Regions from separate parts of the Shewanella marisflavi genome, predicted to be linked through region 1. Evidence: predicted binding sites of a transcription regulator. Region 1 holds the regulator's gene; each other region holds the start of a gene.
What was found. The regulator sigma-54, encoded in region 1, starts transcription at its own class of promoters, with help from an activator protein. The targets are predictions, from matches to a motif close to GTTGGCACGNNNNTNGNNT.

Region 1 (7,407 bases):
AGATGTGAGCCTTACAGTCAAAACCGGGCAGATCGTCGGCCTATTGGGACCAAACGGTGCCGGTAAGACCACCACCTTCTACATGGTGGTCGGCCTAGTACAGAGCGACAAGGGACGCATCTATATCGATGATGACGACCTCACCCTCGACCCCATGCACCTTCGCGCCCGTAAAGGCATAGGTTACCTGCCCCAGGAAGCCAGCATCTTTCGCAAACTCTCGGTACGCGACAACATCATGGCCGTGCTGCAGACCCGCAGCGATCTGGATAACGATGGCCGCGAAGAGGAGTTGGAACATCTGCTGGAAGAGTTTCATATTACCCATATCCGTGACAGCCACGGTATGGCGTTGTCGGGCGGTGAACGTCGCCGGGTAGAGATCGCCAGGGCCCTGGCCGCGAACCCGAAATTTATTCTTCTCGATGAACCCTTCGCCGGTGTCGACCCCATCTCAGTCATCGACATCAAAAAGATCATCGAGCAACTCAAAAACCGTGGCCTTGGGGTGTTGATCACCGACCATAATGTGCGCGAAACATTAGACGTCTGTGAGAAAGCCTATATCGTCAGCCACGGTAATCTGATCGCCGAAGGAACACCCGCCGAAATCTTAGACAATCAGCAAGTACGAGCAGTGTACTTAGGTGAACAATTCAAGCTATAGTTAATCTTATAACCGGGCCATAAACTGAAACTAATATCAGATTGTGGCCATAAGGACTATCCTTTATATTTGTCCGGCCAATTAGCCAGAGCTTTCTCATTTTATAATTAGAAACAAGGGAATAGCAGTACGATGAAAGCGTCACTTCAGCTCAAAATGGGTCAGCATCTCACCATGACGCCCCAGCTACAACAGGCCATACGTCTGTTGCAGTTGTCGTCACTAGAGTTGCAGCAGGAGATCCAACAAGCATTAGAATCCAATCCGCTACTGGAGTTGGATGAAGAGCAAGAAGGCGCCAGTGCCGAACTACAAGATGATACCGCCGTCGACAATTTCGACAGCAAGTATGATGACAAGATAGAGCTGGATTCGAGTCAGGATAACTCAGGCGTCGAGACCTCGGACGCCCTGACTCAAGACTCTATGCCTGACGAGCTGCCGGTCGACACTACTTGGGACGAGGTCTATACCGCCTCCCCTAACTCCAGCTCAGGCGCCATGCGCGACGACGACATGCCTTTTCAGGGCGAGACCAGTGAAGGCCTATACGAGCACCTCGAATGGCAGAAGAATCTCACCCCTTTTTCCGATAACGATCTGGCCATCGCCACCGCCATCATAGATGCCATTGACGAACGCGGTTACCTGACCCAGACCTGCGAGGATATTCTCGAAGCGATGGGCGATCCCGAAATAGAACTCGATGAGGTCGAGGCAGTACTCAAGCGAGTACAGCACTTCGACCCCATAGGCGTGGCGGCGCGAGATCTCAGCGAGTGTCTGACGATTCAGCTGGCCCAATACAGCGACGATACCCCGCATATCGCCAATGCACGCATGTTGATCAAGGAGCACTTGGATCTCATCGCTGGACGCGACTTCCGCCTCTTGATGCGCAAAACCAAGCTTAAAGAAGATGAGCTAAGAGATGCTATCGCCCTCATTCAAACTTTAAACCCCCGTCCAGGCCTGGCCATTACCGCCAGCCGCGACGAGTATGTGATCCCTGATGTGACCGTCACCAAGAAGAAGGGACGCTGGGTGGTCGAGCTTAATCCCGATAGCATGCCCAAGATCAACGTCAACCAGCAGTATGCGGCCATGGCGCGCAGCACTAAGAGCCAGGCTGACGGTCAGTTTATTCGTGGTCACCTGCAAGAGGCGAAATGGTTCCTCAAGAGTCTTGAGAGCCGTAACGAGACACTGCTAAAGGTCACCAACTGCATTGTCGACTTCCAACAAGGTTTCTTCGAATTTGGTGAAGAGGCGATGAAGCCCATGGTGCTTAACGACATCGCCGAAGCGGTGGAGATGCACGAATCGACCATCTCCCGTGTAACCACACAGAAATATATGCATACCCCGAGAGGGATCTTCGAACTCAAATACTTTTTCTCTAGCCATGTCGGCACTGACGATGGTGGAGAGTGCTCTTCAACAGCAATACGGGCTTTTATTAAGAAGCTAGTTGCTGCGGAAAACCAGAAAAAGCCATTAAGCGACAGCAAGATGGCTCAACTCTTAGCTGAACAAGGCATTAAAGTGGCGCGTCGCACTATTGCTAAGTACCGAGAGGCAATGCTTATACCGCCCTCGAATCAGCGTAAGAGCTTATAACACGTAACTGGAAACTGGAGGACTATCTTTATGCAAATAAACCTGACTGGGCACCATATCGAGATCACCCAATCTCTAAGAAACTATGTTGAAGAGAAATTCACAAAGCTTGAACGTCATTTCGATCAGATCAATAATGTGCACGTTGTATTAAATGTCGAAAAGTTGCAGCAAAAGGTTGAGGCCAAGTTACACCTCCGTGGCGGAGAAGTGTTCGCAACATCCGAACATGCGGACATGTATGCCGCGATAGACTCCCTGATTGACAAGCTCGATCGTCAGGTCATTAAACACAAAGAGAAGCTTACTAAACATTAACGATGGAACTGAGTACCATCCTGCGGCCGGAGTGCACAACCTGCGCCACTCCGGGCAGTAAGAAAAAGGTACTGGAGCTTATCAGCGACTTAGCCGCTGTCCAGTACCCCACCCTCTCCTCTCAAGAGATTTTTGAAAGCCTTCTGGCTCGAGAGAAAATGGGCAGCACAGGTATAGGCAATGGTATCGCGATTCCTCACGGACGGCTGACGAACATAGAGCAACCAGTGGCCGTACTGGTGAAGTGTGCTGAACCAATCGCATTCGATGCCATTGATAATAAGCCCGTCGATATCCTTTTTGCATTATTGGTGCCCGCAGATCAATGCGAGCAGCATCTTAGTACTCTGGCCGCCATGGCAGAGAAACTCAATGACAAGGCGATCATGAAACAGCTAAGAAAAACCAAGGATGAGTCAGAACTCTATCAGGTGATCACCCAATGAAATTGGTTTTGGTATCCGGACGCTCAGGGTCGGGAAAATCTGTCGCACTTAGGGTCTTAGAAGATCTCGGCTACTACTGTGTCGATAATCTGCCCCTACAGATGATGGAATCCCTGCTGGAGCAACTCAAGGGACGCAGCGAACTGGTGGCCATTAGCGTCGATGTGCGCAATATGCCCAGCGAAGAGATCCAGTTGGAAAAGCAGCTGGCCAAGCTCCCGAAAGATACCGAGATCTTAAGTTTCTTCCTTAACTCCAGCGACAATGTGCTGCTCAAGCGCTATAGCGAGACCCGCAGATTACATCCGCTGTCACGCTCAAAAGTCTCTCTCAAGGAGGCGATTCAGCTCGAAGGCAAACTGCTCGATCCCATCGCCAAGCTAGTGGATCACTATATCGACACCTCTAACCTCAACATCTATGAGTTGAGTGACAAGGTGCGCGAAATATTACTGGGCACAGTCGATAAAGAGCTGGTGATCAACTTCGAATCTTTCGGCTTTAAATATGGCATGCCAAGCGAAGCCGACTTCATGTTCGATGTGCGCTTTTTGCCAAATCCCCATTGGGAGCCAGAACTGAGACCCCTGACCGGCCTCGATGAGGCAGTGCAGCAGTTTCTGAGTCAGCAGCCACTGGTGAATAAATTTATCTGGCAAATCGAAAACCTGCTGGAAACCTGGTTACCTCATCTTGAGCGTAACAACCGCAGTTACCTCACCATTGCCATTGGCTGCACGGGTGGGCAACACAGATCTGTCTATGTCACCGACCAACTGGCCAAGCTGTTCAACAAAGGCAAGCATAAGGTACAGGCTCGTCACAGAGAGCTAAAGCATGACTAAGTTGGCTCGCGAGCTGACCATCTGCAATAAGTTGGGACTGCACGCCAGGGCGGCCACCAAGCTGGCAGTACTTGCCGCCAAGTTCGATGCCCAAGTCACCCTGATCCAGGGCGACAAACAAGCCTCGGCCGCCAGCGTACTCGGCCTATTGATGCTCGAAACAGGCATGGGCAAAACCATCACAATCACCAGTGAAGGCAAAGATGCCCAGGCGGCACTGGACGCCATCAGTGCCCTTATTGACGCCAAATTCGACGAGGCCGTATAATCGGCTCGCTTTGCGGTGCCGGGTGAATTTCGTCCTATACTTATCATAGACTTACACGCCTATTACCCAAGCCGGTCAATCTATTGCCTAAGGAGGAGCTATGCCGATCGAAGTGTTAGATAGTGAAACCACAGATCAACGCCTAAATCAGCTCACTCAAGCCTTAGGCAGCGGCATGTTTGTGCATGTGCGCAGCATGTTGCACGACATGGCTGCCTCAGATATCGCCTTCATATTGGAGTCTTCTCCGCCGCGCACCCGTCAGGTGTTATGGCAGCTAATCGATCAAGAGCACACGGGCGAGATCCTCGATGAGCTGGGTGAGGAGCTCAAAGACAATCTGATCACCCAGATGAGCCCAGAGCGTGTCGCCAAGGCGGCCGAAGGCATGGACACAGACGATCTGGCTTACATACTGCGTAGCCTGCCCGACAGCGTCTTCAACCAGGTATTGCAGTCGATGACAGCCCAGGACAGAGCCAGGGTTGAGCAGGCCCTCTCCTACCCGGAAGACACCGCCGGCAGTATGATGAATACCGATACCGTCACCGTGCGCCCCGATGTCAATGTCGATGTAATACTGCGTTATCTGAGAATTCGTGGTGAACTGCCCGATGCCACCGACACTCTTTATGTGGTGGATAAGCGCGACAGCCTGCTGGGCGGCGTGCGTATTACCGATCTACTTACCTGCGATCCTAATGCATCGGTACGCGATATCATGAACAAGGATCTCGAAGGGATCCCGGTCGGTATGGACGATAGCGAAGTCGCCCAGCTGTTTGAGCGCCATGACTGGGTGTCGGCGCCGGTGATCGAAGAGGAGACCAACCGTCTGCTTGGGCGTATCACCATCGATGATATTGTCGACGTGATCCGTGAAGATGCCGAACACTCCATGATGGGGATGGCAGGGATGGACGACGACACAGATACCTTCGGTCCTGTGCTTAAGAGTACCTTTAGGCGATCCCTCTGGCTCACCATCAACCTATTTGCCGCGCTGCTGGCCGCCTCGGTCAGTAACATGTTCGAGAGCACCCTTGAGCAGTTTGCCACCATCGCCATCCTGATGACCATAGTTCCCAGCATGGGCGGCGTCGCTGGCAACCAGACCTTAGCTCTGGTGATCCGCGGTATTGCCCTAGGACAGATAGGTCAGAGTAACTCCCGCTGGCTGATAGGCAAAGAGCTGGCCATCGGCTTTCTCAATGGCCTGTTATGGTCCCTGCTGGTGTTTGGCGCCATCTGGCTATGGAAAGGCGATATCGCCCTTGGCGCCCTGATCGGCGGCGCCATGTTGATCAATATGACGGTGGCAGGATTTGCTGGCGCCAGCATCCCCTTGCTACTGAAGAAGTTTAATGTCGATCCCGCCCTTGCTGGCGGTATGGTGCTGACCACAGTCACTGACGTTATCGGCCTATTTGCCTTCCTAGGCCTGGCGACGCTGTTTCTGCTGAACTGAATGCCAAGAGCATCCCGATACCGAATCGGATGCGCTTGAATTTCAATATTATCGACATCTTTTTCACGTTAGTATGGTTATGGTCACATCATAGAGAGAGGTGACATGCAAAATACTCAGATATTGATCATCGAAGATAACCCAGATGTCGCCGGCGTCTTGGGGGACTACCTTGAATCCCAAGGCGCGCAGGTGGATTACGCCAGCAATGGTGAACTCGGCCTGCGACTCGCCACCGAAGGGCACTTCGAGGCCATCATATTGGATCTTATGTTACCTAAGATGGACGGCTACGCTGTCGCCAGGGCCCTACGTGAGCAAGGCGCGAGTGTCCCTATCCTGATGTTAACGGCGCTGGATGATAAACAGGATCTGCTCCAGGGGTTTCATAGCGGGGCCGATGACTACCTGACTAAGCCCTTCGATTTCGATGAACTCACTGTACGCCTGCAGGCGCTAATCAAGCGCCAACAAGGACGAGTCGCCCAAGGGTGTAAACAGTGTGGGCCGCTCACCCTGAATATCGCCGAACATACTGCCTACCGGGAAGGCAAAAAACTTCAGCTTACCCCAAGCGGTTATCAGATCTTACAACTGCTTATCTCCCGAGCTCCCAATGTGGTGAAACGTGAGGAGATAGTGCAGCACCTGTGGGGAGAGGAGCCTCCCAACAGCGATATATTGCGCAGCCACATGTACCAGCTGAGAAATCAGGTGGATAAACCCTTCGATACCCCCATCATACTAACCGTACCTAAAATTGGGTTTCGGTTAGATGTAAAACAATAGCGAGCCCAAAGGTGCAACAAACCGCCAAGAGCCTGACCCGTAGATTAAGCCTCTATTTTGGGGCTATCGCCCTATTAGTGGCGGCGATTCTCTATCTGCTCAGTGTAACCATACTCTACTGGGTCGAAGATGAGATCAATCGCCGTGCCCTGGAACAGATAGTCCCCAGCGCTCAGACCGCCTTCGAGCAAGGCGCCCGTTCGCCGCTCATCCTTAGCACTAATATCACCGCCTACAATGACCTGAGCCTGCTGCCTAAGGATTACCAACCGATGGCAGAGTTGCCGGTTGGATTTCTCGATGAGCTACATGATACTTTCAAAGAGGATATCTTCATCTATCGCGGCGAATATCAGGCGCAAGGCTTAACCCTACCATTGCTCTTGGTGATGGATGCCGCGCAGGTAGAACTGAGCAGTAACGAATGGCGCAGTATCAGCCTGGTGATACTGGCTGTCACCCTGATGTTGTTCGCCCTGTTCGGCTTTGCCATCAATCGGCTGACACACAGGCTGATCGCTCCGATCCAAGCCATTAGCAAACAGCTGGAATCCCCCGACGCCGAGCGCCCTTTCCAGGTCTCCAACGATGCGACTCAAGAGTTTCACGCTCTTACCGCCAGCCTTAACTATTACCAGCAGCAGATCGCTCAGTTGCTGCGCCAGGAGCAGGCCTTCTCGCGTTACGCCAGCCATGAACTCAGAACCCCGCTGACCATCATTCAGGGCGCCAGTCGTTTATTAGAGCAAGAGGGAAACCCTGAGTTTCTCAAACGCCAGCGTAAACGGATCGCTACCGCTGCCAGCAATATGCAACACACCATAGATGCCCTGCTGAGTCTGGTTAAACAGGAAAAGGGATTGCTAGCGTCGAATACGCGAACGCTAACAGAAAAAGAACTCTCTCAGATAATTAATGAAATACAACCGCTTGCCGACCATAAAGCCATTGAACTGCGGCTTATCCTCAATGCCACTCCACAGATC
Region 2 (7,407 bases), 810 kb from region 1:
TGTGTCAGCCCTTCCCGTTTGAGCGCAAACAGGCTGCGCTTATTGAAGTGGCCGGGATAATCCGCCATTTCGGCGACCTTACCCAAATCCGCGCAAAGTTCGGTGCAGACGTCCACCGAACGGCCTTTTGTCAGCCACGCCAGCAAAGTTGCCTGTTCGGTGCTGAGTTGGGTATCTGCTTTGGTTAGGTTCGGTGATGCCGTTTCCAAATTCGGTACGGGCTTTCGGTTGCCGTTATGGTGCTTGTTCCGCTTCGCTTTGCTCATGGCTGCACCTCCCCAAGCTGGGGGGCCGAACTATGGCAAGTAGAGTAGGGCCAATTCGGGATGGATGTTTTGGCCCCCGTTAGGTAACGGGCACCGAATTTGGTGATTGAACCGTACCCGTTAACGGTGCTTGTACCCGTTTGGGTTTTGCACTCCGTACCCGTTAACGGGTACATGGGGCTAATTGCGGCTGATGGGTACTCGTTAGCCGGGGCCGTTAATGGAGCCTTGGACTCGTAATGTGACGTTAAGTCGTCGCCAAATTTCGACAGGCCAAAAAGCATCTGTATCAGTTGCAACAGGATGCAGAAGGCAATAAAGCCGTTAAAGAGTATGTTCATAGACCCTCCCGTTAACGAAAGTGTCTATGTCGATTTGGCGGTACATCACCCGCCGCCCAACTTTGACGAACTTGAGAGGATAGCGCCCGGTGCAGCGCCAAACGGATAGGGTGCCTTCAGTCACGCCAAGCGTCTTGGCAACTTCGGCAGGGGTTAACAGTGGATTTGTCATGGTTGCTCCTGATCAATTTGAATGAGTCAGGAGCAAGGTTAGGGAAGGGCGGTTAGTATGTATGCGCCGCTCAGGGTGTAAAAGGTGCTTCTCACCCTGAGAAGCATATCTTAACTAATTATAATTTATGGATTATTTGCTGAAGCTTAAGCATGGCCTCAACGCGCTCCGAAACCTGCGGCTTTAGCTTTGGAGGCAATGGGGGCAAAGATATCGCTTGATAGCCAGCCGCTTCTACGGGGCCATCAAAGTCATGTTCCCACACTTCGCCAGTGTACGAATTGATGAGGTACATATTATCTTGCTCAAGGTCGATATCGTTTGATTTGGCAAACTCAAGCCAAGCATGTTGCTTTACAGGGTCTGTTTCGGACTCGGCTAACTGAGCAAGTGAGTCACGCCGAGGTTCTTGAAATGCAAACAACTTGTCCCATTGGTTCAGAAATTCGATTTCGGTCTTTGACTCGTCGTCCAATGCGATTTCCCAGAGTTCAATTACTCGCCACATGATTTCACCTGCGTCCAGTTGATAGCAAATGGACTGTTTGGGAAGTGAATAATCTTCGGTGGTAAGAATCTCTTCAACATTGGGGGTCGCAAGGTCGGAAACATTTGTGGCAGCTCGAAAAGCTTCCAGAGCTTGTTTAGCAGAAAACATACGGCCGTAGTTATCTGCCCACTCTATTTGAACTTCACCTAAACTATCACCTGCAAGTTTGCGCTTGTACCAGTGTTCGCTGGCGTCATTTTGGTACACCCTTGAGTACTCTGCATCTAACCAAAGCATTTCCAAAAGCCTTGACTCTTTATTCCCTTCTCGGGATATCTTTCTAAGCCTTTCGAACAGCGTCGGCACGTCGATTTTTATGCCTTCAAACTCAAAGGTGTGATCACTAGGCAAAGTATCTAACGAGTCATCTTCGTCAAAAATACAATACAGATAATTGAATACTTGCCGGTTTATAAGCTCTGCATGTGATGAGTTAACGAACTCCAATTCGGAAGCTACCAAATGTGCCAACTTGGCAGCGACATCCTCGGTTTGTTTCAGTGTCGCCGATTTTTGAATACAGCGTTGGTATGCCTCTTCAGGAATTGGCTTATCGAGCTTTGAAGGATCTGCTGCGTTTTTTAATGCGGCATAACTTTGCTGACCAAAGTAGGCGGCAATGACTTCGTACACCTGGGCTCGGGTGAGGGTACAATTCGGCAGAGATTGGGCCTTAACGAAAATGTTATAGGCCTGAGTGGAAAGCATGTTCATAAACAAACTCCACGGATCGAGCGCTGTACTGTGTTTCAGTTCCGCATGTGATTATGGAAAGCGAACTCGACCCGGCTTGTCTATGAATGTGATAGATGGGTAAAGCTGTATTTTCAGGACTTTCGTCAGATTGCCTGTTTTCACTCACATGCAAGTGAGGCGGGCGCCTAAATGTGAGTTTAGATGGACTTTGTTACTTGAGTCAAGACAACTTATTTTTAATACGTTCTTCTTCCAAAAACCATTTGTAGACGGTTTGCATGCCTTGATATTCAGAACTAAATGGGTGGTTGATATCCTTCGCATAGGCTGCAATCGCAGTGTAGAGGGTGATTCTGGCTTGACTTGGGTTTTGGTAAGACTTTTTCCGATAGAGTGAGATGGCGTAATCTTTACGCTGGCGATTTTTGGAATGTCGAGATGGCTCGCCCTTTTTTGAATAAGATTTTGCCGACTCTATGACACCTTGTACTTTAAGGATTTCCTCTCTAAGGGATTTACTATTTGGATTTTCTTGCCCCAAAACTTTTCCCCAAAGCTGATCAAAAAACATAGTGGATTGCTCTGGTAAATTCCCAAGATGACAGGCGATTGCACTTTTTAAAAGATTAAATCTTTGAATATTCTCATCACTATCTTCATCACCTTCAATGTAGATAATTGGCCTTACTCCCTTGAAGTCTTCAAGGAGAATTCCTAGTACAGGTTTTATGTTTATCAAAAGCTCTGAAATGGTTTTAGAAGAAGCAACCAATTTAACTTTCTCTGGGTCTGGTTGGATATCGAGAGCTTTAATCACAAGTTGAGAAAGTGCACTAAAAACTTTAGCTATCGCTTTATTGCTCTCATCGAGTAGGTCTAGTCCATCAGGATCTTTTGCCAGAATTTTAAGTTGCTCTTCTTGTGAAGCATTTTCTGCTCCATATCGATCGCCACCTTTAATATATTTATCTAATGCACGCATTGCATTACTGTATGATTCAAATTCTTTAGTGGATTCTTCTCCACTCAATATTCTCTGCGCTTTGCTTAAGCCACAGGGTGTGGCTGAAGAGGTCATGGGGGGATTTTTATTTTGTTCCGAAGACTCATCCATTTTCAGGTATTTCCTTGTCTAGAGTAAGACAAAAACTATTAAAAATGGGGCAAAAAGTCTACAACTGAGGATAACTGTGTAAAACAGGCGTTATTCAGAAAAGTAATAACAAAAAGTGCTAAAAAAGACCTGTTCTATGGCGGTACAGGGGCGGCACCAGATTTTGCTAAAATCGTAAGCGGTTGAATTTTATGAGTAAAAAGGTCTAACTGGTCTCCCCACAGGGACTCGAACCCCGATCGATCGCTTAGGAGGCGACTGCTCTATCCTGTTGAGCTATAGGGAGACGCAAGTGATTATACTGTTTTTCATCACGATGAAAAGGCTTTAGATTTAGTTGCTTAATTAGTGCGCTAAACCAAGCTAGATTTTTATCGCGATGTCGTTAATTTGTATGTTGATGGCCCCATTGGCACCTTGCAACAGTGCGGTAGCGCTTTCTTGGGTGACCTGTTCTATGGTTATTTTTGCGCGAGATTCGCTGGCAACGGCGCGCATATTATCCAGGCGATCTGGCAGATTTTGCTGAAGTACCAATTGGAACTGATCACCGACTTTAACGCCATGGTTACGGCCCAGATTGATGATCACCCGGTTATCGACGCGTGAAACCACTTGTCCCAATATGGGACGGCAGTTGAGCACCTTGTCGATATCCTCACCGGCTTGGCTCAATAGGGTTTCGATATTCTTGCCATAGCTAGAGGCCCAGAAACGATTGCTTTGGGCCGGTACTGTGGCCTGACGCTCAAATTCCCATGGCGCTGGAGCGTCATAGTACTCACTCCAGATCTGCTCGCCGCTGATACCATGGTAAAGAGAAAGCCTTAGCTGAAATTGACGCTGAGGGTAGTTGTTCCACATTCCAAAAAGACCGCTTTCTACAGGCTCTGTTGATATATCGAGGATTTCGGGTAGCAATATATATTGGCTGTCGGTGATCTCGCTGAGCCAGCTGGGGAGTCGGTAGCCACGAATGTCGATCAAAGACTCCTCAATATCGAGACGTTCATTGGCATGAACGTGGGCAAAGCTTGCTTTACCTTCACGATCTATAATGGTGCCAAGTTTTTCAGACAGCGCCTTTTCAAAGTTTCCCAAATTGCCATACCTTAATTGGGTTCGATCGGCGATTTGTGCCTGAGGCACTAAAATGGCGGCTTTAAGCTGTGGTTGACAGCTGGGGAGGTCATTGTTTTGCATCACGTCGACGCGCAGCTTCAGGGTCAGTTTGTCGCCTTGGATCTGCTCGCTGATCAGTTCGACCTGACCCTGCTGGCTCAGGGAAAGCTCGGTTTGAGTGAGTTGACCATTTTGGGTGCGCTGCACGCTGGTAAACTGGCCGCCAGAGCGTAATGTGACATAGCTTAGAGCCTGTGCAATGGCATCTTCGCGGGCCTGGGTAATATTGCCGTTGATGATTTTGGCTTCGCCCTGAGCCTCTAGCCACTGCGCCATCACATGAGTGTGAAAGCTGGCAAGTAACAGCAATATTAAGTGGAGTCGTTTCATTGTATCGTCTCAATTGAGCAGATTAATCCAGTACGGGGTGCCAAAATGCTGACAGTTTCGCACCCTTTTTCATGTTCCTGATTGATGAATAAGCTCAAAGCAATATCCGTGCCTGAGTTTAACCTCTCTGTCGGAGAGGTTATGGCATTCGATAGTACCTAGGCTTATGACTACGTCACTATGGGTTAATCCTGTAATGAGCCAAAGTCGAGCAAGTCTTTGCGCGTAAGGAGAACATCCATAGGTTATGGCATATATATTGCTGCATAATTGCCAATAGGTTTGGCTGGCCGAATATATGACGCCGCCAAGTTGGTATATTGGTTCACGCCAATATCGAGAAACCATGGGACATCAAGATGCGAAACGCTTTGATAATATCTTCCCTCATGCTGTTAGCAGCCTGTGCGGCAAATGAGAGTGATACGCCGACTTTGCAGAGCGGCAATAGTTTGCCTGCCAGTTCGGCAGTGATTCATTTGACCCAGCAGCTGGCTAATGAGCTAGTGCGTCAAAACGATCAGCTGACGCCCAAACAACCCTTGTTGGTTGCGACACCTGTATTATTGGACAACCTCAAGATAACCAATGCACTGGGGTTACAGATACAGCAGGGATTGATCGCGGCCATGCACGACCATCAGTTTAATCTGGTGGATATTAACGTAGGCGAGAACCTGCGGGTGACTGAGCAGGGAGAGCTTATCTTGACCCGTGATTGGCGTCAGCTGCCGACGGATCTGCCCGTAGAGCATGTATTGGCCTCGACCATGAGCCTTAACCCCAATGGGGTGGTGATTAATAGTCGCATAGTGAATGTGACCAATAATCGTGTTGTTTCTGTGGCTGGCGCGAGTGTGGGTCAGTCAGAGCTGGCAGATTATCTTAGCCTGTCAGAAAAGGTGACTTCCCAAGGCGGTGTGCTTTTTCGTTACAGCGCCGAAGGGCAGGCTGATGTGCAGATTAAGGGGGTTAACCAATGAGAATCATGATAGTGGCATTGCTGCTTATGCTAGGTGGATGTGCCTCTCAAGATAGATATATCCAATGGGAAACCCAGGCGCCGGAGAGTTTTCCTAAATTAACCGCTATTGGTTATGCGCCGCTGGCGACCCAGCCAGCAAAAGAGGCCTCTCAACGGGTATTGATGGCAATGCAGGCGTCTAAGATAGCTGCCTACCGAGAGCTGGCCGAGCAGGTGTATGGCCAACAGTTGTCAGCCTCGAGCAATGTAAAAGATTGGATGTTATCCGATGACAATATTCAGGCCTCGGTGAGCGGCGTGATTCGCGGCGCGAAGGTAGTGAAGAGTTATCCGGCTGGCGATCATTATGTCACTGAGCTTGAGCTTGATTTTCAGCAGGTTTGGGCCTTATACCAACAGCAGAATAGGCCGCAAACAGTGAAGGAAGTGACCTATTTTTAAGTGCGATAGGGAACTGAATTAGTCAACTACATCAGCCAAATAAAAAAGCCTCTTTAAAGAGGCTTTTTTATGTCTTCAGATTTACTATGAGCCGTGACTTTTTGGAAACCTGGCTTCAGAGCAATAACTAGGCTTTCAGGTTATTGCCAAGCGTCGAGATGGTCGAGGTCTTCCCCTTACCATCATAGGTCAGGCTGTTGGCGTTGCGACTTGCCTGTAGCGCCTGTGAGAATCGATTGACACTGGCCATGCTGTGTTCGATAAGCGCGGCATTTTGCTCATTAAGCTGTTTACATTCGGCCAATGCCTGCTTGGCGTCGTCAACTAACGCAATAAGCGCAGGCTCTTGAGTGAGCTTGCCTAGTTCAGGATGCGCAGCTAATTCGGTATCACCTAGTTTGATCTCATTTAACAACTCGGCTTTTTCATTAGCCAGACGCAACAGTTGATCGGCATCTTGCGCGATCAAGGCAGCTTTCTCTGACTCAATGGTTTGCTTCAAGTTGTCTAGCAATTTGTGTTGATTGGCGATGATATCGGTTATCTGCGTCATAACGTCTTAGTTAAGATCCTGGAGTTCCTTTTCAAACTGGGCAATATTGCTGGCCAGTTTATCGGCATCTATTTTATAGCGCCCCTCAGCGATGGCGGCTTTGATCTGCTCAACCTTTTTGATATCGATTTCAGGAATATCGTTTAATTTGGCCTGTGCACTCTGGAGCTGTTGCGCCTGAGAGGTGATAGAGACAGAGTCACCCTTTATCGTATTTGATTGAGTGCTAGCAGTTGCAGCTGAGTCTTTGCCCAGTGACGCTTTGCTTGAATTGGCGCTGCCAATTCGACTGTTAGTATTTGTATTTACGTGTTTTATATCTATAGGCATTTTGGGGTCCAACTTACATAAATGAGATCAACATACTTGTCTATCGGCACTCATGGTCAAAGCTTTAGCAATAAGTTTCAAAAAACAGTATAAATTTTTGCGTGTTAAAGGTCATCAAGATCACATCCTGACTTCCACTTCACCAATGCCTATAACGTGTGCATCAACGCTCTTGTGTGAGCGGCTGTTACGTACTTGAATCCTGTCACCAAGGTTACCATCATTTAGCGCTTCGCCGTTGGTTTTTATCTCGAAATTTTCTGAACGCGCAAAAATTGCCACACTATCGCCTTTGCAGACGAAACAGAGATTACTGCTAAAAAGAGGCTGGTTGATGGGGATTCTGCGTTTAACTCGGGTCCCGGCAACGCTTGCTGGATCATCAAATTGTTGGCCTCTAAGTTGGCTCTGCTCAACATAGTCGACGCGGATCTGATCGGCTTCGAT
Region 3 (7,407 bases), 1.3 Mb from region 1:
GCCCTGGCGGTGGCGGCCCAGTTGTCGTCATGTTGTGCCAGCGACTGTCGAATAAAGTCTGCCTGAAAGGCTTCGGTAGCCTGTTTGAGGCTGCCGCTATACTTGTGGCTGAACGTACGGTTTTGGGTAGGGACGATGCGCGGCGTTGTGTTGGCAAATTCAAAATGTTCAGGATTGATCAGGCCATTGCTGCCTGATGACTGGGCTCTGGCCAAAATGGCGGCGCGGTAGAGGCTATGTTCCAGCTCCCGGACGTTGCCGGGCCATTGATAGCCCTCTAACATCGTCAGACTGGCAGGGCTTAGTCTCAGTGTCTGTAGCCCAAGTTGCTGGCGGCAGCGCTCGACAAAAAAGCCGCTTAGCAGGGTGATATCTTGCTCCCGCTCTCGCAGTGGCGGCGCCACTAGAGGAAAGACACTCAGTCTGTGATAAAGGTCGGCACGAAAACGTCCCGCCAGTACCTCATTTTTCAAGTTTTTATTGGTGGCGGCGATGATCCTGACATCTACCTTGAGGCTGCGATCGTCACCTACCCGCTGCAGATCGCCATATTGCAAAACCCTGAGCAGCTTAGCTTGCAGCGTCAGAGGCAGCTCGCCTATCTCATCGAGAAACAGTGAGCCCTTGTCGGCCATCTCAAATTTACCGCTGCGATTGCTGACCGCGCCGGTAAAGGCACCTTTTACGTGGCCAAACAGTTCACTCTCGGCCACAGACTCGGGTAAGGCGGCGCAGTTGAGGTAAACCAAAGGTTGAGCGGCGCGCATGGAGCCTTGATGGATCTCGTGGGCAATCAGCTCTTTACCCGTGCCTGTTTCCCCCATGATCAACACATTGAGATCTGTTGGCGCCACTACGGCGATCTCCTGCTTGAGGCTGTTCATTACCTGTGAATGGCCAATGATCTCCTTGTTGCCCTCCTTGCTCTGGCCTGCGCTATCGCCTTTGTCCCACTGGGATTGCAGTGCTTGTTTCTCCAACTTGTCGATCAACAGGGCATTGTTGAGGGAGGCCGAGGCGATGGCGCTTATCCCTCTGAGCTGTTCGTTGGTGAAAGATTTAAACTGATCCGGGTCGAAGCCGTCTATGGTTACCGCACCTATCAGGTTGCCATCGGCCAGCAGCGGCAGGCCGATACAGGCGTGGACGGTGAGGTTGTCGCCTTGGTTGGGGATCAGGCCATCGTAGGGATCGGGCAGATCGCTGTCGGCGGGAAAGCGCACCACATCACCAGCGCGGGCGATCGCCTCGAGCCTGGGGTGCTCATGCAGTACAAAGCGACGTCCCAGTACATCTGGGCTCAGGCCATTGATGGCCAGGGGAGTAAACTGCTGTCCTTTGAACTCCAGTAACGCGGCGGCGTCGCACTGCATGCTTTCCCTGATGGTATCGAGCAAGCGCGAGAACCTGTCATGATTGGACAATCCCGAGGTGATATCTAACGCCATACGCGTCAGTTGGGTTTGACTTAATGCCATGGGGTCTCCGAAATGTAGCGCCTATGCCAAGGCATATCCTTCTTCGTTGGCATGCAGCGGCTGTATTAGGATGAAGTATATGTCAATTTAACAGTAATGTTTATTGTCATTTTTACACTTACTTTGAGGGTAAAAAGGGGTCGATATGACCCCTTTGTCGAGTGATGTTAGGCCTTATGCTTTAGCCGATAGCGCTGCATCGGCCACAGGCTCAGTGCCTTTAGCACTAATGGCCTTCTTGATGATGTCGAACAGGAAGGCACCGAGGAACAGACCGCCTGCACCGAAGACGACGTCACCAGGGACACGCATCCAGACCAAGGTTTCTACCAATGGGCTGTGGATCACCTCTGGTGAGCGGGCGAACCAGTAGCCGTTTTCGATGACGGCGAAGAACTGAGTCAGACCGACAGGTAGCAGTGACATGAAGACCATGGCTGCGAGACCAATATTTAGGCTCCAGAAGGCACCTTTAAGCAGCTTCTCATTCCACTGGATATTGCCCGTCAGACCACGCAGACAGAAGAGCATCAGACCAACACCCAGCATACCGTACACGCCCATGAAGGCAGCGTGGCCGTGAGTTGCCGTGGTGTTCAAGCCTTGGATGAAGTAGAGCGCGATAGGTGGGTTAATCAGGAAGCCCAGTACACCGGCACCGACTAAGTTCCAGAAGGCGGTCGCGACGAAGAACATGATGGCCCACTTATAACGTATCATCCAAGGGCTGGCGTTACGCATACGATAGCTTTCGATGGCTTCGAAACCGATCAGGGCTAGTGGAACGACTTCCAGTGCCGAGAAGATAGCGCCCCAGGCAATAACACCTGTTGGTGTACCTGTGAAGTAGAGGTGGTGCAGGGTACCGATAAGACCACCAGTGAGGAAGATAACCGTGGCGAAAAGTACGGCGCCGTTGGCGCTGCGGGCACGGATAAGTCCAAGACGCACTAGCATCAAAGCGATTACCGAGGTAGCAAAGGTCTCGAAGAAGCCTTCAACCCATAGGTGAACAACCCACCAACGCCAGTATTCGGCTATGGCTAAGTTAGTGTGTTTACCCATGAAGAGGCCGGCACCGTAGAATAGACCGATGGCAACACAAGAGGCGTACAGCACCCAGATCACGGGGCGCATTTCGCCTTGTTGTTTAAGGGCTGGACGAATAGAGGCGGTGACCAGTGCAAGCCAGATCAACAGACCCGCCAGTAACAGTACCTGCCATACACGACCGAGATCGATATATTCGTAACCTTGATGACCGAAGAGGAAGTTAGTGTCTAAGTCGAAGTACTGCTGTACGCCGATCCATTCACCAGCCATAGAGCCCAGCACCACAACTACCAGCGCCACCCAGAGGACGTTGACGCCCAGGCGTTGGAACTTAGGCTCGTAACCCGACAGCGCAGGCGCTATGTAGAGGCCGGTGCCAAGCCATGCGGTGGCAATCCAGAATACCGCCAACTGAGTGTGCCAAGTACGGGTGACAGAGTAAGGCAGTATTTCCGACAGTGGGATACCGTAGAAGTTTTGGCCTTCGACCGCATAGTGGGCCGTGATACCACCTAAGACTATCTGCAACAGGAAGAGTCCCACGGCAGTGACGAAGTATTTACCTACGGCCTTTTGTGAAGCGGTAGGCTTCTTAAGGAAGAGTGGATCTTGGTCCGCTGGTGTTGGCAGTGGCTCATGCTTACCCGATGCGTGATGCCAAACTAGGGCACCGATACCGGCGATCAGGGTGACAATACTTAAGATTGACCAGACGATGTTGTCTGAGGTCGGAGTGTTACCCAGCTGAGGATCGAATGGCCAGTTGTTGGTATAGGTGTAGTTTTGACCGTCACGTTCGGTAATTGCCGCCCAGGCGCCCCAGAAGAGGAAGGCATTAAGCTGCTGACGACGCTCAAGGTCAGGCACTGTGCCTTCTTTCATGGCGTACTGTTCACGCAAAATAGACAGTTCAGGGTCGTCACCAAAGAGTGACAGATAGTGCTCTGAGACTTGCTCTATGGCCTGAATACGCGTGTCTGACAGGCTGATGCGAATGTCGCCATTAGCTTGGGTTGTCAGGGTATTACGACGCATATCTTCACGAAGTGACTGCTCTAGGCCTGCTTGTTTGATCGAATCCAACTCATTAAAGGGGCGGTTATACTGCGCCTTGGCGGTGATATCCAGCCAGGCCTGCGCCTCTCGGTGCAGCCAGTCGGCGGTCCAGTCTGGGGCGACATAGGAGCCATGACCCCAGATGGAACCCAGTTGGTGTCCGCCCATGGAACGCCAAACCAGTTGACCACGCTCAATATCGTTTTGGGTGAACAGGGGCTGCCCCTGAACATCGGTAAAGGCAGTGGGAATAGGGGGTTTTTCGCGATAGATGTCACTGCCTATGCTCAGCAGGACAGAGAAGGAAGCGATAAGTACTATTAAGAGTGCTATCGCCGTTAGCCGTTGTTTATTCATAGAGCCTCTCAGCGCAATATAATTGTTGGTGTGGAGTACTCTGCTATAGCAGCTAACGTGCCACTATTTTAAGTTTATGATTTTAAATGATTTGCTGTCTGTTGGTGTCTTATTGATTTGTCAATATGACAATTGCCATCAAGTGTAGAAATGACACCGCATGTCATATTGACAATTGTTGTATGTGGGTGTCGATTTGATACTTTTTGAGCAGTTTAGTGGACGTTATCAAGCCAGCCCGAGGGCTGGCCTTTGGGAGATAAACACGGCAGGCTTAGCGATAAAGCGAGGGATCGTCTTTATTGGGACGTGTTTTAAAGCGTCTGTGTAGCCACATATATTGCGCCGGACTGCACGAGATGATGGACTCTATGATGCGGTTACCGCGCTTGGCATCCTCTACCTCGTTTTCGCCGGGGAAATCCTCAAGTGGCGGTTGGATCTCTATGGTGTAGCCCTTGTCATCTGGGTTGCGTACTACGACAAAAGGCATCACCTTGGCCTTACCCAGTTTAGCTAGTGTGGTGGCGCCCGTGATGGTTGCCGCATCTGGTACAGCGAAGAAGGGGATAAAGACGGCGCTGGAGCGACCAAAATCCTGATCGGCGGTATACCAGACCACATTTGGGTTTCTCAGGCTGCGCACCATCTGTCTGATATCTCGCTTGTGTACTAACCCTTTGTTAGAGCGCAGGCGCCCCTTGACCTGAAGGTATTCCATCAGTGGATTATTGTGGGGACGGTAGACCCCAACGCCTGGCTGAAATTGACCCAGGATGCGTGCCCCCATCTCAAGTGGTAGGCAGTGCACCGCAAACAGGATCACCCCCTGACCGGCTGCCAGTGTGCTTTCGACATGTTCTCGCCCTTTTATCGTCATGTGGCGTTGAACTTTCTCATCATTCCACCACCAGGCATTGGCGATATCGAAAATAGCTTTGCCTGTTTCTTCAAAATTTTGCGTAAGCAGCTGTTCTTGTTCCGCCGGACTCATCTTGGGAAAGCAAAGCTCGATATTGCGTTTGGCAGTATTGACGCGGCTGCCTGCAAGTTTCATCGCCAGTCGACCTATGCCTTTTCCCAGTGTCATCTGTGCCCGCAAGGGAAGCAGCTGTGTCAGTCGCATCAGGGCAACCCCGAACCAGATTAACCAGTATTTTGGATGAAAAAATTGTGAGGAGAATTGTGCGTTTTCGACCACGGCTGACTCTACGGGGTTAACAAAAATTACTGCTTATTCTAACTCAATTTGTGTAGAAAATTAGGTATAATCAGGGATTAATTTTCGCAAAAAGATAAGTGCCATATGAAGATTTCTCTGCCTGCTTTTGAAAAAGCTAAAGTTCTGGTCGTCGGTGATGTGATGTTAGACAGATACTGGAGCGGCCCGACGGGGCGTATTTCGCCTGAGGCGCCAGTGCCCGTGGTAAGAGTGAATCAAATTGAAGACAGACCCGGCGGTGCGGCAAACGTTGCTTTGAATATCGCCACCTTAGGTGGTCAGGTGCGCCTTGCAGGCATAGTGGGCGAGGATGAAACAGCTACTGCACTGACGCAGGGGGTTGAGGCGCTAGGCGTTGTGCCTAAGTGGCACAGAGTGGCTCACCTACCAACCATCACTAAGCTCAGAGTGATGTCCCGTAATCAGCAGCTGATCCGTCTCGATTTTGAAGAGGCCTATCCGGCCGAGCAGAGTCAGGCGCTGCTGGCTGGTGTCGAAGCTGAACTCGACAGCGTAGCCGTGGTGGTGTTGTCCGACTACGCCAAGGGTGCTATCGATAAGCCAGAAACCTTTATTGCCAAGGCGAAGGCGAAAGGGGTTAAGGTGCTGGTGGACCCTAAGGGGAGTGACTTTTCACGCTATCGCGGCGCCAGCCTGCTAACTCCTAACATGAGTGAGTTTGAGCAGGTGGTCGGTAAAGTTCAGGATGAAGCGGATCTGGTGGCAAAGGCCAAGCAATTGTTAGCTGATTTCGATTTTGAGGCGCTACTGGTGACGCGCTCAGAGAAAGGGATGACACTGATCACTAGAGATGCCCCCGAGCTTCATATTCCCACCGTTGCCCGAGAAGTTTATGACGTCACTGGCGCCGGTGACACGGTGATCTCGACCCTGGCCACCTCGTTAGCGGTAGACTGTGAGCTACCAGTCGCCTGTGCCCTGGCCAACACAGCCGCAGGCATTGTGGTGGGTAAACTAGGTACCTCTACCGTGAGCCGCATCGAACTTATTGCCGCGCTGAATCTCAGTCATGGTGAGAGTGGTTATGGCGTCGTCAGTGAAGATCAATTGGCCTATGCCCTCGAAGAGGCAAAGCTTAAGGGCGAACGCGTGGTGATGACCAATGGCTGTTTCGACATTCTGCATGCCGGGCATGTGAGTTACTTGCAGCAGGCGAAAGCGCTAGGGGACAGACTTATCGTGGCCGTTAACAGCGATGAATCGGTGAAGCGTCTTAAGGGCGATGGTCGCCCGGTTAATAAGTTGGAGCGCCGCATGGCGGTGCTGGCAGGACTCGCATCGGTGGATTGGGTTGTGCCCTTTAGTGAAGATACACCGCAGCGCATCATCTCACGGCTATTGCCAAGCAAGCTGGTGAAGGGCGGCGACTATAATGTCGAAGATATCGCTGGTGGAAAAGAGGTGATTGCAGCAGGAGGCAGCGTTGAAGTTCTAGGCTTCGAAGACGGTGTCTCTACCACGGCCATCATAGAAAACATCATGGCTAAGCAGTGATCCTTGAGACGTTTCTGATTGCCAGTGCTTGGTTTTGGGCGCCAATGCCCTCTGGCCAGGCATTGGTGTGTCAAACGTCTCAGATAACCGACTGTCTGGCCGAGCTTCCGCCTAAGGCCAGAGCCCAACTGCCAGGCGATCCTCAACTCTTGCTAACGCAGATGGGGCGGCGCGGTGCCATGGTCAAACCCTTGTCGCACCCTCAAGTGACAGGTTTGGTATTGTTGGCCAAGGAGCGGATACCTAGCGCTTATTCGGCGCTCTGGAATGGTCAGGTCTATGTTTTGCCGATTGCTCAGGGCTATCAGATGACCTTGGCCCACGAGCTAGGACATTTGGCGGTGAGTCGTTCAAGCTCGGTTTACTTGCAAACTGATAAGCTGAGCCCCTATCAACACGAATGGTTGGCTGACTTTTATCTGCTTTGGTCTCTGGCCCGGGCTGGGCAGAGTGAGACGCTAGCCTGGCAGCAATACCATAGACGTAATCTAGAGGTATTTGAGAGTGTGACGGCCATTTCTCATTGGTCACCACCCATGTTGTCGCAACTACTGGCGCGCTACACTTGGCAGGCCCTGGGGCAGTTTGACGATTTCGATAGTCTCATCAATGCCATTTACCCTGAGTTGGTTCAATATGAACAGCAGGAGCTCGACGAGTTTGCCAGTCTGATCCAACGTGTCTTTGGGGCCGGCACAATGCACAATTTACCGCAATATATGTTTT

Region 2: a site for sigma-54 is predicted at 4,749-4,767, ahead of CFF01_RS12820 (flagellar assembly protein FlgT). Genes of this name have one in related genera too.
Region 3: a site for sigma-54 is predicted at 3,991-4,009, ahead of CFF01_RS03160 (nitric-oxide reductase large subunit). Genes of this name have one in related genera too.

What each region holds. Positions count from the first base shown of each region.
Region 1 is NZ_CP022272.1:3,703,489-3,710,895, forward strand. Features, by position in the region: gene lptB (LPS export ABC transporter ATP-binding protein) at 1-667, shown strand, start outside; gene CFF01_RS16315 (RNA polymerase factor sigma-54) at 800-2,287, shown strand; gene hpf (ribosome hibernation promoting factor) at 2,318-2,605, shown strand; gene ptsN (PTS IIA-like nitrogen regulatory protein PtsN) at 2,608-3,051, shown strand; gene rapZ (RNase adapter RapZ) at 3,048-3,896, shown strand; gene CFF01_RS16335 (HPr family phosphocarrier protein) at 3,889-4,164, shown strand; gene mgtE (magnesium transporter) at 4,265-5,632, shown strand; gene CFF01_RS16345 (response regulator transcription factor) at 5,738-6,421, shown strand; gene CFF01_RS16350 (sensor histidine kinase) at 6,433-7,407, shown strand, end outside.
Region 2 is NZ_CP022272.1:2,890,186-2,897,592, reverse strand. Features, by position in the region: gene CFF01_RS12850 (hypothetical protein) at 1-266, opposite strand, end outside; gene CFF01_RS12840 (helix-turn-helix domain-containing protein) at 591-779, opposite strand; gene CFF01_RS12835 (hypothetical protein) at 898-2,043, opposite strand; gene CFF01_RS12830 (hypothetical protein) at 2,246-3,139, opposite strand; tRNA gene CFF01_RS12825 (tRNA-Arg) at 3,350-3,425, opposite strand; gene CFF01_RS12820 (flagellar assembly protein FlgT) at 3,503-4,651, opposite strand; gene CFF01_RS12815 (FlgO family outer membrane protein) at 5,011-5,634, shown strand; gene CFF01_RS12810 (LPP20 family lipoprotein) at 5,631-6,077, shown strand; gene CFF01_RS12805 (flagella synthesis protein FlgN) at 6,205-6,630, opposite strand; gene flgM (flagellar biosynthesis anti-sigma factor FlgM) at 6,637-6,960, opposite strand; gene flgA (flagellar basal body P-ring formation chaperone FlgA) at 7,081-7,407, opposite strand, start outside.
Region 3 is NZ_CP022272.1:704,325-711,731, forward strand. Features, by position in the region: gene norR (nitric oxide reductase transcriptional regulator NorR) at 1-1,478, opposite strand, end outside; gene CFF01_RS03160 (nitric-oxide reductase large subunit) at 1,653-3,944, opposite strand; gene CFF01_RS03165 (LpxL/LpxP family Kdo(2)-lipid IV(A) lauroyl/palmitoleoyl acyltransferase) at 4,219-5,145, opposite strand; gene hldE (bifunctional D-glycero-beta-D-manno-heptose-7-phosphate kinase/D-glycero-beta-D-manno-heptose 1-phosphate adenylyltransferase HldE) at 5,251-6,681, shown strand; gene CFF01_RS03175 (hypothetical protein) at 6,678-7,407, shown strand, end outside.